3 linked regions of the Rubrivivax gelatinosus IL144 genome follow. The protein of the gene in region 2 interacts with the protein of the main gene of each other region in a pairwise test. Links are inferred from orthologs where the notes say so. Each region holds a gene or a part of one and is shown on either strand. Other genes may lie near its edges.

The links.
Region 1: the proteins of RGE_RS22035 (region 2) and RGE_RS10085 interact in binary tests that used the Escherichia coli proteins (3 or more experiments, as listed by UniProt). The link is inferred for Rubrivivax gelatinosus IL144 from one-to-one orthologs.
Region 3: the proteins of RGE_RS22035 (region 2) and trkA interact in binary tests that used the Escherichia coli proteins (3 or more experiments, as listed by UniProt). The link is inferred for Rubrivivax gelatinosus IL144 from one-to-one orthologs.

What each region holds. Positions count from the first base shown.
Region 1 is NC_017075.1:2,153,594-2,158,513, reverse strand. Bases 771-4,076 are described here. They hold RGE_RS10085 (DUF4118 domain-containing protein), read left to right. Parts: upstream 771-1,170; coding sequence 1,171-3,876; downstream 3,877-4,076. Other genes in these bases: kdpE (two-component system response regulator KdpE), read left to right, coding at 3,873-4,076; RGE_RS24835 (hypothetical protein), read left to right, coding at 1,046-1,174; kdpC (potassium-transporting ATPase subunit KdpC), read left to right, coding at 771-1,049. Also shown: potassium-transporting ATPase subunit KdpB, read left to right, coding at 1-454; more of kdpC, read left to right, coding at 465-770; more of kdpE, read left to right, coding at 4,077-4,571; RGE_RS10075 (DUF6306 domain-containing protein), read left to right, coding at 4,653-4,920. UniProt on the Escherichia coli protein: Member of the two-component regulatory system KdpD/KdpE involved in the regulation of the kdp operon. KdpD may function as a membrane-associated protein kinase that phosphorylates KdpE in response to environmental signals.
Region 2 is NC_017075.1:4,829,963-4,834,332, forward strand. What follows is about bases 951-3,706. They hold RGE_RS22035 (PTS sugar transporter subunit IIA), read left to right. Parts: upstream 951-1,971; coding sequence 1,972-2,442; downstream 2,443-3,706. Other genes in these bases: RGE_RS22025 (sensor histidine kinase), read left to right, coding at 951-1,063; hpf (ribosome hibernation-promoting factor, HPF/YfiA family), read left to right, coding at 1,381-1,722; hprK (HPr(Ser) kinase/phosphatase), read left to right, coding at 2,456-3,409; fur (ferric iron uptake transcriptional regulator), read right to left, coding at 3,436-3,706. In the rest of the region: more of RGE_RS22025, read left to right, coding at 1-950; more of fur, read right to left, coding at 3,707-3,867; RGE_RS22050 (outer membrane protein assembly factor BamE), read left to right, coding at 3,972-4,370. UniProt on the Escherichia coli protein: Seems to have a role in regulating nitrogen assimilation.
Region 3 is NC_017075.1:4,652,030-4,656,643, reverse strand. The notes cover bases 847-3,846. They hold trkA (Trk system potassium transporter TrkA), read left to right. Parts: upstream 847-1,635; coding sequence 1,636-3,057; downstream 3,058-3,846. Other genes in these bases: RGE_RS21195 (TrkH family potassium uptake protein), read left to right, coding at 3,066-3,846; RGE_RS21205 (GTPase domain-containing protein), read left to right, coding at 847-1,639. In the rest of the region: RGE_RS21210 (DUF2868 domain-containing protein), read left to right, coding at 1-203; more of RGE_RS21205, read left to right, coding at 200-846; more of RGE_RS21195, read left to right, coding at 3,847-4,520; RGE_RS21190 (membrane protein), read right to left, coding at 4,521-4,614. UniProt on the Escherichia coli protein: Part of the constitutive potassium transport systems TrkG and TrkH. May regulate the transport activity of TrkG and TrkH systems. Binds to NAD(+) and NADH.

The sequences.
Region 1 (4,920 bases), 2.7 Mb from region 2 along the record:
CGTGGCGATGAACACCGGCACCCAGGCCGCCAAGGAGGCCGGCAACATGGTCGACCTCGACAGCAACCCGACCAAGCTGATCGAGATCGTCGAAACCGGCAAGCAGCTCCTGATGACGCGCGGCGCGCTGACCACCTTCAGCGTCGCCAACGACGTCGCCAAGTACTTCGCCATCGTGCCGGCGGCCTTCGTCGGCACCTACCCGCAGCTGGCGGCGCTGAACGTCATGCAGCTCGCCAGCCCGGCCTCGGCGGTGCTGTCGGCGGTGATCTTCAACGCGCTGATCATCGTCGCGCTGATCCCGCTGGCGCTGCGCGGCGTGGCCTACCGCCCGGTCGGCGCGGCAACCCTGCTGCGACGCAACCTGGCCGTCTACGGCCTGGGCGGCGTCGTCGTGCCCTTCGTGGGCATCAAGCTGATCGACCTGGGCCTGGCGGCCACGGGTCTGTTCTGAGGTGATCGTCATGAACTCCATGCTCCGTCCCGCGCTGGTGCTGTTCGCCGCGCTGTCCCTGATCACCGGTCTGGCCTACCCGCTGGCGGTGACCGGCGCCGCCCGGCTCGCCTTCCCCTGGCAGGCCGAAGGCAGCCTGGTCGAACGCGACGGCCGCGTCGTCGGCTCGGCGCTGATCGGCCAGTCCTTCACCGACCCCGGCCACTTCTGGAGCCGGCCGTCGGCCACCGCGCCGATGCCCTACAACGCCGCCAACTCGGCCGGCTCCAACCTCGGGCCCTCGAACCCGGCGCTGGCCGACGCGGTGCGCGCACGCGTCGCCGCGCTGCGCGCCGCCGACCCCGGCAACGACGCGCCGGTGCCGGTGGACCTGGTCACCGCCTCGGCCAGCGGGCTGGACCCGGACATCAGCCGTGCCGCCGCCGAGTACCAGGCGGCGCGCGTGGCGCGCGTGCGCGGCCTGCCCGAGGCGCGGGTGCGCGAGCTCGTCGCGCGCCAGGCCGAGGAGCCGTCATTCGGCCTCGGCGAGGCGCGTGTCAACGTGCTGAAGCTGAACCTGGCGCTGGACGAACTGGCGCGCGCGGGGCGCAGATGAGCGCGCTGGGCGAAGTGCTGATGGCGCTGGCGGCCGTGCTGCTGCCGCTGGCCGGCGCCGCCGCCTGGCTGCGCCGCGAGCACCGCCGAACGCGCGAGCGGCGTGGGAAGATCACCGGCCGATGAACGAGCCGTCCCGTCCCGATCCGGACTCCCTGCTGCGCGACGTGCAGCAGGACGAGGCCCGCGCACGCCGCGGCCGGTTGAAGATCTTCTTCGGCGCCAGCGCCGGCGTCGGCAAGACCTGGGCGATGCTGGCCGCCGCACGCGACGCGCTGGCCCACGGCGTGCCGCTCACCGTCGGCCTGGTCGAGACCCACTCGCGGCGCGACACCGCGGCCATGGCCGAGGGCCTGCCGCAGCTGCCGCGCAAGCGCTGCACTTACCGCGGCCGCGAGCTGGAGGAGTTCGACCTCGACGCCGCGCTGGCCTTCGGCGCCACGCACGAGGACGCGCTGGTGCTCGTCGACGAGCTGGCGCACAGCAACGTCGCCGGCTCGCGCCACCCCAAGCGCTGGCAGGACGTCGAGGAGCTGCTGGCCGCCGGCGTCGACGTCTGGACGACGATGAACGTCCAGCACCTGGAGAGCCTGAACGACGTCGTCGGCGGCATCACCGGCATCCGCGTGCGCGAGACCGTGCCCGACCGCGTCTTCGACGAGGCCGATGAGGTCGTCGTCGTCGACCTGCCGCCCGACGAACTGCTGGCGCGGCTGAAGGCCGGCAAGGTCTACCTGCCGCCGCAGGCCGAACGCGCCGCGACGAACTTCTTCCGCAAAGGCAACCTGCTGGCGCTGCGCGAACTGGCGCTGCGCCGCACGGCCGACCGTGTCGACGGCGAGATGCTCGCCTGGCGGCGGCGCAACCGCGTCGAGACCGTCTGGCCCAACCGCGAAGCGCTGCTGGCCGCGGTCGCGCCGGGCGGGCACGGCGAGACCGTCGTGCGCCGCTGCGCCCGGCTGGCCGCCCAGCTGGACCTGCCCTGGCACGCGGTGATGGTCGAGACCCCGGCGCTGCAGCGCCTGGGGCCCGAGGCACGGCGCGAGGCGCTGCAGCAACTCAAGCTCGCCGAGTCGCTGGGCGCGACGACCGCCACGCCCTCGGCGCCCGATGCCGCCGACGGCCTGGTGCGCTACGCCCGCGAGCACAACCTGTCGCGGCTGGTGCTGGGCCGCGGCCGGCGGCGCCTGCCGTGGCAGCGGCCGACCGTCGAACGTGTCGCCGCGCTGGCCGGCGAGCTGGACGTGGTGCAGGTCGGCACGGCGGGCGCGCCGGCACCGCGCGCCGCCGGCCCGGCCCCGGCCGCCGAAGGCGCCGGCTGGGCCGGCTACGCCGCCGCCGCCGGCGCCTGCGTGCTGACGGCGCTGGCGGCGACGCCGCTGCGCGACGTGCTCGAGCTCAGCAACATCGTGATGATCTTCCTGCTGGCCGTCGTCGGCGTCGGGCTGCGCTTCGGCCGCGGGCCGGCGGTGGCGGCGGCCTTCTTCGGCGTCGCGCTGTTCGACTTCTTCTTCGTGCAGCCGCGTTTCTCGTTCGCCGTCAGCGACGTGCAGTACTTGCTGACTTTCGGCGTCATGCTGGCGGTGGCGCTGGCCATCGGCCAGCTCACCGCCGGGCTCAAGGTGCAGGCCGCCGCGGCGATGCAGCGCGAGCGCCGCGTGCGCCGGCTCTACGAGATGACGCGCGACCTGTCGGCGGCGCTGCTGCCGGCGCAGGTGGCCGAGATCGGCGCGCGTTTCGTCGCCGCCGAGTTCGGCGCCCGCTGCGCGCTCTACGCCACCGACGAGCACGACGAGCTGCAGCGCCTGCCCGGCGGCGAGGCCGAGGCCGACGAAGGCGTCGTGTCCTGGGCCTTCCGCCACGGCCGCGCGGCCGGCGCCGGCACCGACACGCTGCCGGCCAGCCGCTGCCTGGTGCTGCCGCTGAAGGCGCCGATGCGCCAGCGCGGCGTGCTCGCCATCGAAGCCGGCGACACCGCCGCGCTGGGCCCGGAGACGATGCGGCTGATGGAGACCTGCGCCTCGCTGCTGGCGATCTCGCTGGAGCGGCTGCACTACGTCGACGTGGCGCAGCAGAGCGCGCTGCAGATCGAGAGCGAGCGCCTGCGCAACTCGCTGCTGTCGGCGATCTCGCACGACCTGCGCACGCCGCTGGCGGCGCTGGTCGGCCTGGCCGACACGCTGGCGCTGGCGCCGCCGGGGCCGGCGCCGCGCGGCCTGGTCGACGCGATCCGCGAGTCGGCGCGGCGCATGGCGGCGCTGGTCGGCAACCTGCTGGACATGGCGCGGCTGCAGGCCGGCGCGGTGCGCCTGCGCCGCGCCTGGCAGCCGCTGGAAGAGGTGGTCGGCAGCGCGCTGGCCGCCTGCCGCCCGGTGCTGCAGGGCCGGCCGGTGACGGTGGTGCTGGCCGACGGGCTGCCGCTGCTGTCGCTGGACGCGGTGCTGTTCGAGCGAGTGCTCGTCAACCTGCTGGAGAACGCCGCGCGCTACACGCCGGCCGGCAGCGCGCTGGCGATCCGCGCCGAGGCGCTGGACCAGACCGTGCGCCTGGTCGTCGACGACCAGGGCCCGGGCCTGCCGCCGGGGCGCGAGGAGGCGCTGTTCGAGAAGTTCGAGCGCGGCGAACGCGAGAGCGCGACCCCCGGCGTCGGCCTGGGGCTGGCGATCTCGCGCGCCATCGTGCAGGCCCACGGTGGCACGATCCACGGTGCCAACCGCCTGGAAGGCGGCCGTGTCGCCGGCGCCCGCTTCACGATCGAGCTGCCGCGCGGCACGCCGCCCGAAGACGACGGCAGCGCCGCCGCCGCGGCCGACGAGGACATCCGATGAACGAACCCCGAGCCCGCGTGCTGATCGTCGAGGACGAAGCCGACATCCGCCGTTTCGTGCGCATGGCGCTGGAGAGCGAGGGCCACGAGGTGCACGAGGCCGAAGGCCTGCGCCGCGGGCTGATCGAAGCCGGCACGCGCCGCCCCGACCTGCTGGTCGTCGACCTGGGCCTGCCCGACGGCGACGGCGTCGACCTGATCCGCGACCTGCGCGGCTGGTCGGCGGCGCCGGTCATCGTGCTGTCGGCACGCGCCGCCGAGGACGACAAGATCGCCGCGCTGGACGCCGGAGCCGACGACTACCTCGTCAAACCCTTCGGCGCCGGCGAGCTGCTGGCGCGGGTGCGCGCCCAGCTGCGCCGGCGCGCGCTGCTGTCGCCCGACGACGGCCCGGTGCTGCGTTTCGGCGAGATCACGCTGGACCTGGCGCGCCGCAGCGTGCGCCGCGGCGACGAGGAGCTGCACCTGACGCCGATCGAATACAAGCTGCTCGGCTGCCTGGCGACGCAGCCCGACCGCGTCGTCACCCACCGCCAGCTGCTCAAGGCCGTCTGGGGCCCGGGCCACACCGAGGACACGCACTATGTGCGCGTGCACATGGCCAATCTGCGCAAGAAGATCGAGGCCCAGCCCTCGATGCCGGTGCACCTGCTGACCGAAGCCGGCATCGGCTACCGCTTCCGCGCCGGCGGCTGACCGCGCCACGAGTGCGGAGATCGCCGGGGCCGCGGCACCCGGCGAATAAGATGCTCGCAAACAGCATCTTCAAGAATCCGCATGTCACCGCAAGAAGTCCTGGCCGCCCTCAACGAACTGCTTGAAGCCGAACGCGCCGGCGCCTGGGTCGCGCGACAGAGCGCCAGCGAAGCCGGCGACGAGGCGATGAAGGCGCTGCTGCAGGACATCCAGCACGACGAGGTGCGCTGGTGCGGCATGCTGATGCGCGCGGTGCGCACGCTCGAAGGCGAGCCGTCCAGCGCGGTCGGCGACTTCCGCCGCAAGGCGCTGGCGATCGCCGACCTGCACGAACGCCTGGTGTTCCTGA
Region 2 (4,370 bases):
GCCGGTCGCGCTGATGGACCGCGAGGCCTGCTACGTCACCGTCAACCGCGCCTGGGAGCAGCAGGCCGGCATGGCGCGCGAGGAGCTGGTCGGCAAGCGCGCCCGCGACTACCTGCTGCTGGCCGAGGCCGCGGTGCACGAGCGCTACAACCGCGAGGTGCTGGAGCACGGCGGCTCGCTGAGCTACGAGTCGGAGGTCTCGCAGGCCGACGGCACGCGGCGCACGATGGCCGTCACCAAGGCCGCGGTGATCGGCGCCGACGGCCGCCCGCGCGGCCTGCTCGCCGCGCTGACCGACATCACCGAGTTCCGCGAAGCCGATCGCGCGATGCGCGAGGCGCGCGACATCGCCGAGGAAGCCTCGCGCTCGAAGTCGGAGTTCATCGCCAACATCAGCCACGAGCTGCGCACGCCGCTGCAGGCGATCATCGGCTTCTCCGAACTGGGCATGGTGCGCGGCCGTGCCCACGAGCGCCTGGCGTCGATGTTCGGCGACATCCACGCTGCCGGGCAGCGCATGCTGGCGCTGGTCAACGACCTGCTGGACGTCTCGAAGATCGAGAGCACGGTCGGCACCTTCCACCTCGAGCGCACCGACCTGCGGCCGCTGGTGCGCGAGGTCGCGCGCGAGATCGACCCGCTGCTGGCGCGCCGCCGGCTGCACCTGGACCTGGTGCTCAGCGAGGGCCAGCTCGTCGCCAAGGTCGACCCGCTGCGCTTCCAGCAGGTGGTGCGCAACGTGCTGGCCAACGCGGTGCGTTTCTCGCCCGACGGCGCGACGATCGAGCTGCGCGGCGACATCGACGCCAGCAACCAGATCGTCGTCACGGTGCGCGACCACGGCCCGGGCATTCCGCCGGCGGAACTGGAGAAGATCTTCGAGGCCTTCGTGCAGTCGAGCAAGACGAAGGACGGCTCGGGCGGCACCGGCCTGGGCCTGGCGATCTGCCGCAAGATCGTCGAGGCCCACGGCGGCAGCATCCACGCCGAGAACGCCGAGGGCGGCGGCAGCCGCTTCACGATCGCGGTGCCGGCACGCGGCTTCGCCGACACGGTGGTCTGAGCGCCGGAGCGACAGGTCGTGCGAGCCCGGGCAACAGCACATCATGCCTCGCCGAAGGCCCTTTCGTGCGTGCCGAAACGTGCGTTTCTGCGCGCCGTCAACGGTGCTGAAACAGCCGTTCGAAACGGCCTCGCGACCGCTCCGGAGTCCGCTTGTCATCGTTCTGCAACGGGTGCACACTGGCCCGGACGGCCCTCGAAAAGACCCTCTTTCACACCCCTCCTGGCACCGCTTCCCCACCCCGCGTTTTCACCCAGCCGAGCCCTCTGCATCACCCGGGCACGGCGCGTTCCCACCCCCTCTCTTAGGAGGCATCAATGAACCTGACGATCAGCGGCCACCACCTCGAAGTCACGCCGGCCCTTCGTGAGTACGTGCTCACCAAGCTGGACCGCGTCACGCGACACTTCGACCAGGTCGTGGACGTCACGGTGCTACTCACCGTCGAGAAGCTGAAGGAAAAGGAACGCCGCCAGAAAGCCGAAGTGACCCTGCGCGTGAAGGGCCGCGACATCTTCGTCGAGCAGTCGCACGAAGACCTGTACGCGGCGATCGATCAGCTGATGGACAAGCTCGACCGCCAGGTCGTGCGCCACAAGGATCGTGTGCAGGACCACCATCACGCCACGGCCAAGCGGCTGGACGCCAACGCCGGCTGAGGCTGTCGCGCCCCGGCATCGACGACGGCCCTTCGGGGCCGTTTTTCATGCACCACCCCGGCGAGATCGCACAGGGTTATTCATCTGCCGCAAACACTTGTTGTCATGTAGCCGCAAGAATTCGCGGTTCCCCTGCATCGGGTGGCCCGCTCTCGAGCCGGCTGGAACCCCGATTGCTATCATCCTTCGTCTAGCAACACGACGCGGCAGCAGCGCAGCAGAAACGCGGCCCGCGAGGGGAAGAGCCCCATGAACCGACTCGCCGCCATCCTGCCTGCCAGCAACGTGCTGGTGAACGTCGAAGCGACGAGCAAGAAGCGCGTCTTCGAACAGGCCGGGCTGCTGTTCGAAAACCAGCACGCGATTGCACGTGGTCTCGTCACCGACAACCTGTTCGCGCGCGAACGCCTGGGCTCCACCGGCCTGGGCCACGCCGTGGCGATTCCGCACGGCCGCATCAAGGGCCTGAAGAATCCGCTGGCGGCGGTGCTGCGCGTGCAGCAGCCGATCCCGTTCGACGCCCCGGACGACGAGCCGGTCTCGCTGCTGATCTTCCTGCTCGTGCCCGAGGCGGCGACGCAGCGGCACCTGGAGATCCTCTCCGAGATCGCCGAGATGCTGTCCGACCGCGAACTGCGCGAGAAGCTCAAGACCGAGGCCGACGCGGCCGCGGTGCACAAGCTGATCCACGACTGGGAACCGCTGAAGTCCGTCGCATGACGGCGCGCGTGCGATGAAGCCGACATCGATCAGCGCCGAAGCGCTGTTCGAGGCGCATCGCGCGGCGCTGCGCTGGGAGTGGATCGCCGGCCACGCGCACCCGGAGCGTCGTTTCGACGACAGCGCGGTGCGCGACGCGCGCTCGGCGGCCGACCTCGTCGGCTACCTGAACTACATCCATCCGTACCGGGTGCAGATCGTCGGCCGGCGCGAGATCGCCTATCTCGTCGCCAGCGCGCCCGAGGACCAGGAGCGGCGCATCGCGCGCATCGTCACGCTCGAGCCGCCGGTGCTGATCGTCGCCGACGAGCAGGTGCCGCCGGACCGGCTGGTGGCGATGTGCGACCGCGCCGAGATCCCGCTGTTCATCACGCGCGAGTCCGCCGGCCACGTCATCGACGTCGTGCGCGCCTACCTCGCGCACCTGTTCGCCGAACGCACGACGCGCCACGGCGTGTTCATGGACATCCTCGGCCTGGGCGTGCTGCTGACCGGCGAGTCGGGTCTGGGCAAGAGCGAACTCGGGCTGGAGCTGATCTCGCGCGGCCACGGCCTCGTCGCCGACGACGCCGTCGACCTGTACCGCACCTCGCAGACCGCGCTCGAAGGCCGCTGCCCCGAGCTGCTGATGAACCTGCTCGAGGTGCGCGGCATCGGCCTGCTGGACATCAAGGCCATCTTCGGCGAGACCGCGGTGCGGCGGAAGATGCGCCTGCGCCTCATCGTGCACCTGGTGCGCAAGGAGACGATGGAGCGCGAATTCGAGCGCCTGCCCTACGAGCCGCTGTACGAGGAGATCCTCGGCATCCCGGTGCGCAAGGTGGTGATCGCGGTCGACGCCGGGCGCAACCTCGCGGTGCTGGTCGAGGCCGCGGTGCGCAACACGGTGCTGCAGCTGCGCGGCATCGACACCTATCAGGAGTTCATCGAGCGCCACCAGCGCGCGATGGAACGCGGCCAGAACTGAGAACGCGCGCCGGCCGCGCGCGCCCTCTACTTGCCGTGGCGGTGCTTGCAGTCCGGGCGCGTGCAGCGCGCGTACAGCGCCAGCGCGTGGTCCTGCAGCTCGAAGCCGCGCTGCGCGGCGATGGCGCGCTGGCGGACCTCGATCTCCGGGTCGTAGAACTCCTCGACGCGGCCGCAGTCCATGCAGACCAGGTGGTCGTGGTGCTGGCCTTCGTTGAGCTCGAAGACCGACTTGCCCGACTCGAAGTTGCTGCGCGACAGCAGCCCCGCCTGCTCGAACTGCATCAGCACGCGGTAGACGGTGGCCAGGCCGATGTCGGCGCCTTCGGCCAGCAGCGCCTTGAACACGTCCTCGGCCGTCATGTGGCGGCGCTCGGCGCTCTGGAAAACCTCCAGGATCTTGATGCGCGGCAGCGTGGCTTTCAGGCCGCTGCTCTTCAGTTCTTCGGCGTTGGACATGTCGGAAATCCTCGAGGGCCGGCGCTGCACGGTCGCCAGCTAGAATGCCGGCCATCATAGCCAGCCTATCGCGCCGTTCTCTGCGGCCGCGCAGGAATCCCCTCATGCTTCGCATCCTGGCCCTGCTGTCCGGCTCGCTGTTGCTGGGCGCGTGCTCGTCGACGCCGTCGTCCGGTCCCAGCTTCCTCGGGTTCATCACGCCGTACCGCATCGACATCGTCCAGGGCAACGTCGTCACGCGCGAACAGCTTCAGGCGCTGAAGACCGGCATGTCGCGCGAACAGGTGCGCAACGTGCTCGGCACGCCGCTGGTCACCGACGCCTTCCACGCCCAGCGCTGGGACTACATCTTCACGATCCGCCGCCCGGGCACCGATCCGCAGCGCCGCAGCATCGTCGTGCGCTTCGACGCCAGCGGCACGATGACCGGCGTCGAGGCCCCGGACGATCTGCCGACCGAACGCGAGTTCGTCGACTCGATCACGCGCCAGAAGGACGAGAAG
Region 3 (4,614 bases), 180 kb from region 2 along the record:
GGCGCGATCTGCCGCTGGTGCTGCTGGCCGACGAGTCGGCCTTCCGGCGCCGCTTCGGCGCCTACCCGGAGCGCCTGGCCCAGCGCCGCGCCGCCTGGCAGGCGCTGGCCGATGCCCAGGGGCTGGCGCTGGTCTGCGCCGAGCTCGAGGCCGCCGAGCCCGCGGCCGCCGAGGCGGCGTTCAAACGCGCGCTGGGGCGATGACGAGCCTGCGCCTGTCGCTGGTCTCGCACACCAACGTCGGCAAGACGACGCTGGCGCGCACGCTGCTCGGCCGCGACATCGGCGAGGTGCGCGACGCGCCGCACGTCACCGAGTTCGCCGAGATGCACCCGCTGCTGCAGAGCCCCGCAGGCGACGTGCTCGAACTCTGGGACACGCCCGGTTTCGGCGACACCGTGCGCCTGGTGCGCCGGCTGCAGCAGGACGGCAGCGCGATCGGCTGGTTCCTCAGCGAGGTCTGGGACCGCTGGCGCGACCGCCCGTTCTGGGCCACGCAGCAGGCGCTGCGTCATGTGCGCGAGACCAGCGACGTCGTGCTCTACCTCGTCAACGCCGCCGAGTCGCCCGAGGCCGCCGGTTACGTCGGCCCGGAGATGGCGTTGCTGGCCTGGATCGGCAAGCCGGTGGTCGTGCTGCTCAACCAGCTCGGCGCGCCGCGTGCGCCCGAGCTGGAAGCCGCCGAGGTCGAGCGCTGGCGCAGCCGCCTGGCCGGGCAGGCGCCGGTGCATGCGGTGCTGCCGATGGACGCTTTCGCGCGCTGCTGGGTGCAGGAGGGCGTGCTGCTGGGCGCCATCGCCGCGGCGCTCGACGGCGAGGCGCGCGCTGCGGCCTCGCGCCTGGCCGCGGCCTGGGCGGCGACGCGGCGTGCGAGCTTCGACGCCGCGGTCGGCGAGCTCGCCGCCAGCCTGGCGCGCATCGCCAGCGCACGCGCGCCGCTGGCCGATGGCGGCTGGCTGTCGCGCCGCCAGGATGCCGACGCCGCGCGCCGGGCGCTGGCCGACATGCTGGACACCGAGGTGCGCGCCAGCACCGGCCGGCTGCTGGCGTTGCACGGGCTGGACGGGCGTGCCGAACGCGAGATCCTCGACCGTGTCGCCGCCCAGGTGGAACTGCACGCGCGGGTCGGCGAAGGCCGCGCGGCGCTGGTCGGCGGCGTGCTGAGCGGCGCGCTGGCCGGGCTCAAGGCCGACCTCGCCACCGGCGGCCTGACGATGGGCGGCGGCATGCTCGCCGGCGGGCTGCTCGGCGCGCTGGGCGCCGCCGGCATCGCACGCGGGCTCAACGTCGTGCGCGGCACCGACCGCGGTTTCGCCGGCTGGAGCGCCGAGGCGATGGCGCCGCTGGCCGAGGCGGCTCTGCTGCGCTACCTGGCCGTCGCCCACTTCGGCCGTGGCCGCGGCGAATGGGCCCAGGGCGAGGCGCCGCCGCACTGGCGCGCCGTCGTCGCCGAGGCGCTGGCCGCGCAGGCGCCGGCGCTCGACGCGCTGTGGGCCGCGCGCAGCACGCGCCACGACAACGCCGGCGAGGCCGAGGCGCTGGCCGCCGGCCTGCGTGCGCCGCTGGCGGCGGCGCTGCGTGCGGTGCTGGAACGCCTCTATCCCGGCGCCTGGGCGGCTGTCGATAATCCCGCGCCATGAAGATCCTCGTCCTCGGCGCCGGGCGCGTCGGGCAGAGCGTCGCGGCGAGCCTGCTTTCGGAGCGCAACGACATCACGATCATCGACACCGACCCGGTGCGCCTGCGCGAGCTGCAGGACCGCATGGACCTGCGCGGCGTCGTCGGCAACGGCATCCAGCCCAGCGTGCTGCGCGAAGCCGGCATCGAGGACGCCGACATGCTGATCTCCTGCGCGCCGCTGGACGAGACCAACCTCGTCGCCTGCAAGGTCGCGCACGACGCCTTTCGCGTGCCGACGACGATCGCCCGGCTGCGCAGCCCCGAGTTCGTCGACGGCAGCCCGCTGCTGGCCACCGAAGGCGGTTTCGCCGTCAACCAGGTGATCTGCCCCGAGCAGAGCGTCACCGCCTACATCCGCAAGCTGATCGAGTACCCCGAGGCGCTGCAGGTGCTGGAGTTCGCCGACGGGCTGGTGAGCCTGATCGCGGTGCGTGCCGGCGCCGTCGCGCCGCTGGTCGGCCGCCGCCTGGCCGAGATCCCGGCGGTGGCGCCGGCCGCGGCGATGCGCGTCGTCGCCATCTACCGCGGCGACAAGGTCGTCGAGGCGCTGGACGGCGACACGTGCATCGAACCCGGCGACGAGGTCTTCGTGCTCGCCGCCACCGTCGACATCCGCCAGGTGCTGCATGCGCTGGCGCCGCGCATCGAGCCGGTGCGGCGGCTGATGATCGGCGGCGGCGGCAAGGTCGGCCTGCGGCTGGCGCGCGAGCTGCGCGATCGCCAGCGCATCAAGCTCGTCGAACGCGACCGCCAGCGCTGCGAGTACCTGGCCACCGAGCTGCCGGCACCGGTGCTGGTGCTCAACGGCGACATCACCGACGAGGAGCTGCTCGAAGGCGAGGGCGTGCGCGACATGGACCTGTTCCTGGCGCTCACCGACGACGACGAGGACAACATCATGGCCTGCCTGCTGGCCAAGCGGCTGGGCGCGCGGCGCGTGTTCTCGCTGATCAACCGCCAGGCCTATGCCGACCTGGTGCAGGGCGGGCAGATCGACATCGCGATCTCGCCGGCGCAGACCGTCATCGGCGAGCTGCTGGCCTACGTGCGCCGCGGCGACGTCGAGGCCGTGCACAGCCTGCGCCACGGCGCCGCCGAGGCGCTGGAAGGCGTGGTGCGCGGCGACCGCAAGACCTGCCGCATGGCCGGCCGGCGCATCGACGAGATCGCGCTGCCGGCCGGCGCCCAGGTCGGCGCCATCGTGCGCGGCCTGCAGGACGCCGAGGGCCGGCGCCAGCCCGCGCGTGCCGAGGTGCTGATCGCGCACCACGACACCGTCGTGCAGACCGGCGACCACGTCATCGTCTTCGTGCCGACCAAGCGCCTGCTGCGCGAGGTCGAACGCCTGTTCCAGGTCTCGGCCACCTTCTTCTTCTGAACTCGACGATGGACGCTCTCGCCGTCGTCGCGATGATCGGCCGCATGGTGGCGATGTTCTCGCTGCTGATGCTGGTGCCGCTGGCCTGGGCCGTCTACGCCGCCGAGCCGGTGGTCGACGCGCTGGTCAAGGCCGCGGCCACCAGCTTCGCGATCGGCGTCGCGGCCAGCCTGCTGACGCGGCGCTTCCGCCGCGAGCTGCAGCCGCGAGACGGCTTCCTGCTCGTCGGCCTGACCTGGACCGTGCTGCCGGCTTTCGGCGCCTTGCCGCTGCTGCTGATGCTGCCCGGCAGCTCGGTCACCGACGCCTACTTCGAAGCCGTGTCGGCGCTCACCGCCTCCGGCGCGACGGTGTTCTCGGGCCTGGACACGATGCCCGGCGCGGTGCACGTCTGGCGCTGCCTGATGACCTGGGTCGGCGGCCTGGGCATCATCGTGCTGGCGGTGGCCATCCTGCCGATGCTGGGCATCGGCGGCTCGCAGCTGTTCCGCGCCGAGGTCACCGGGCCGATGAAGGACAGCAAACTGACGCCGCGCATCGCCGACACGGCGCGCGCGATCTGGGGCGTCTACGTGCTGCTGTCGCTGGCCTGCGCGCTGGCCTACCGCGCCGCCGGCATGAGCTGGTTCGACGCCTTCGTGCACATGGGCTCGACGGTCAGCCTGGGCGGCTTCTCGTCCTACGACGCCAGCTTCGGCCACTGGAACTCGCCGGCCATCGAGGCGGTGTCCGTCGTCTTCATGATGCTGTCGGGCGTCAACCTGACGATGTACTACGTCGTCTGGCGCGAGCGCTCGCCGGCGCCGCTGTGGCGCAACGCCGAGGCACGCGCCTTCTACCTCGTGGTGCTCGGCAGCGCGTTGCTGATCGCGCTGTACCTGTGGGCCAGCGGCGCCTATGCCAGCCTGACGCTGGCGCTGCGCCACTCGCTGTTCCACGTCGTCTCGGTGGCCACGACCGCCGGCTACGCGACCTACGACTACGCGCAGTGGCCGCTGTTCGCGTCGCTGTGGATGATCCTGCTGGGCTGTTTCGCCACCTGCGCCGGCTCGACCGGTGGCGGCATCAAGATGGTCCGGCTGATCCTGCTGCTCAAGCAGGCGCGCCACGAGTTCGTGCGCATCGTGCACCCGAACGTCGTCAACCCGGTGGTGCTCAACGGCCGCGCCATCGGCGACCGCACGATGCAGAACGTGATCGGCTACATGATGACCTACGGCGCGGTGCTGGTCGGCCTGACGATGGCGCTGCTGGCCACCGGGCTGGAGCCGGTGACGGCCTTCACCGCCGTCATCGCCTGCGTCAACAACATCGGCCCCGGCCTCGGCGAGGTCGGCCCGGCGGTCAACTACGGCAGCCTGAGCGACGTGCAGACCTGGATCTGCGCGTTCGCGATGCTGGTCGGGCGGCTGGAGCTGCTCACCGTCCTCGTCCTCTTCATGCCCGCCTTCTGGCGCGACTGATCAGGTCCGGGGTAGATACAGCCGGTCGGTGTAGGTCGCCAGCCAGTGCGGGCGGAAGGCGACGAAGATCGCGACCAGGATGCCGGCCAGCCAG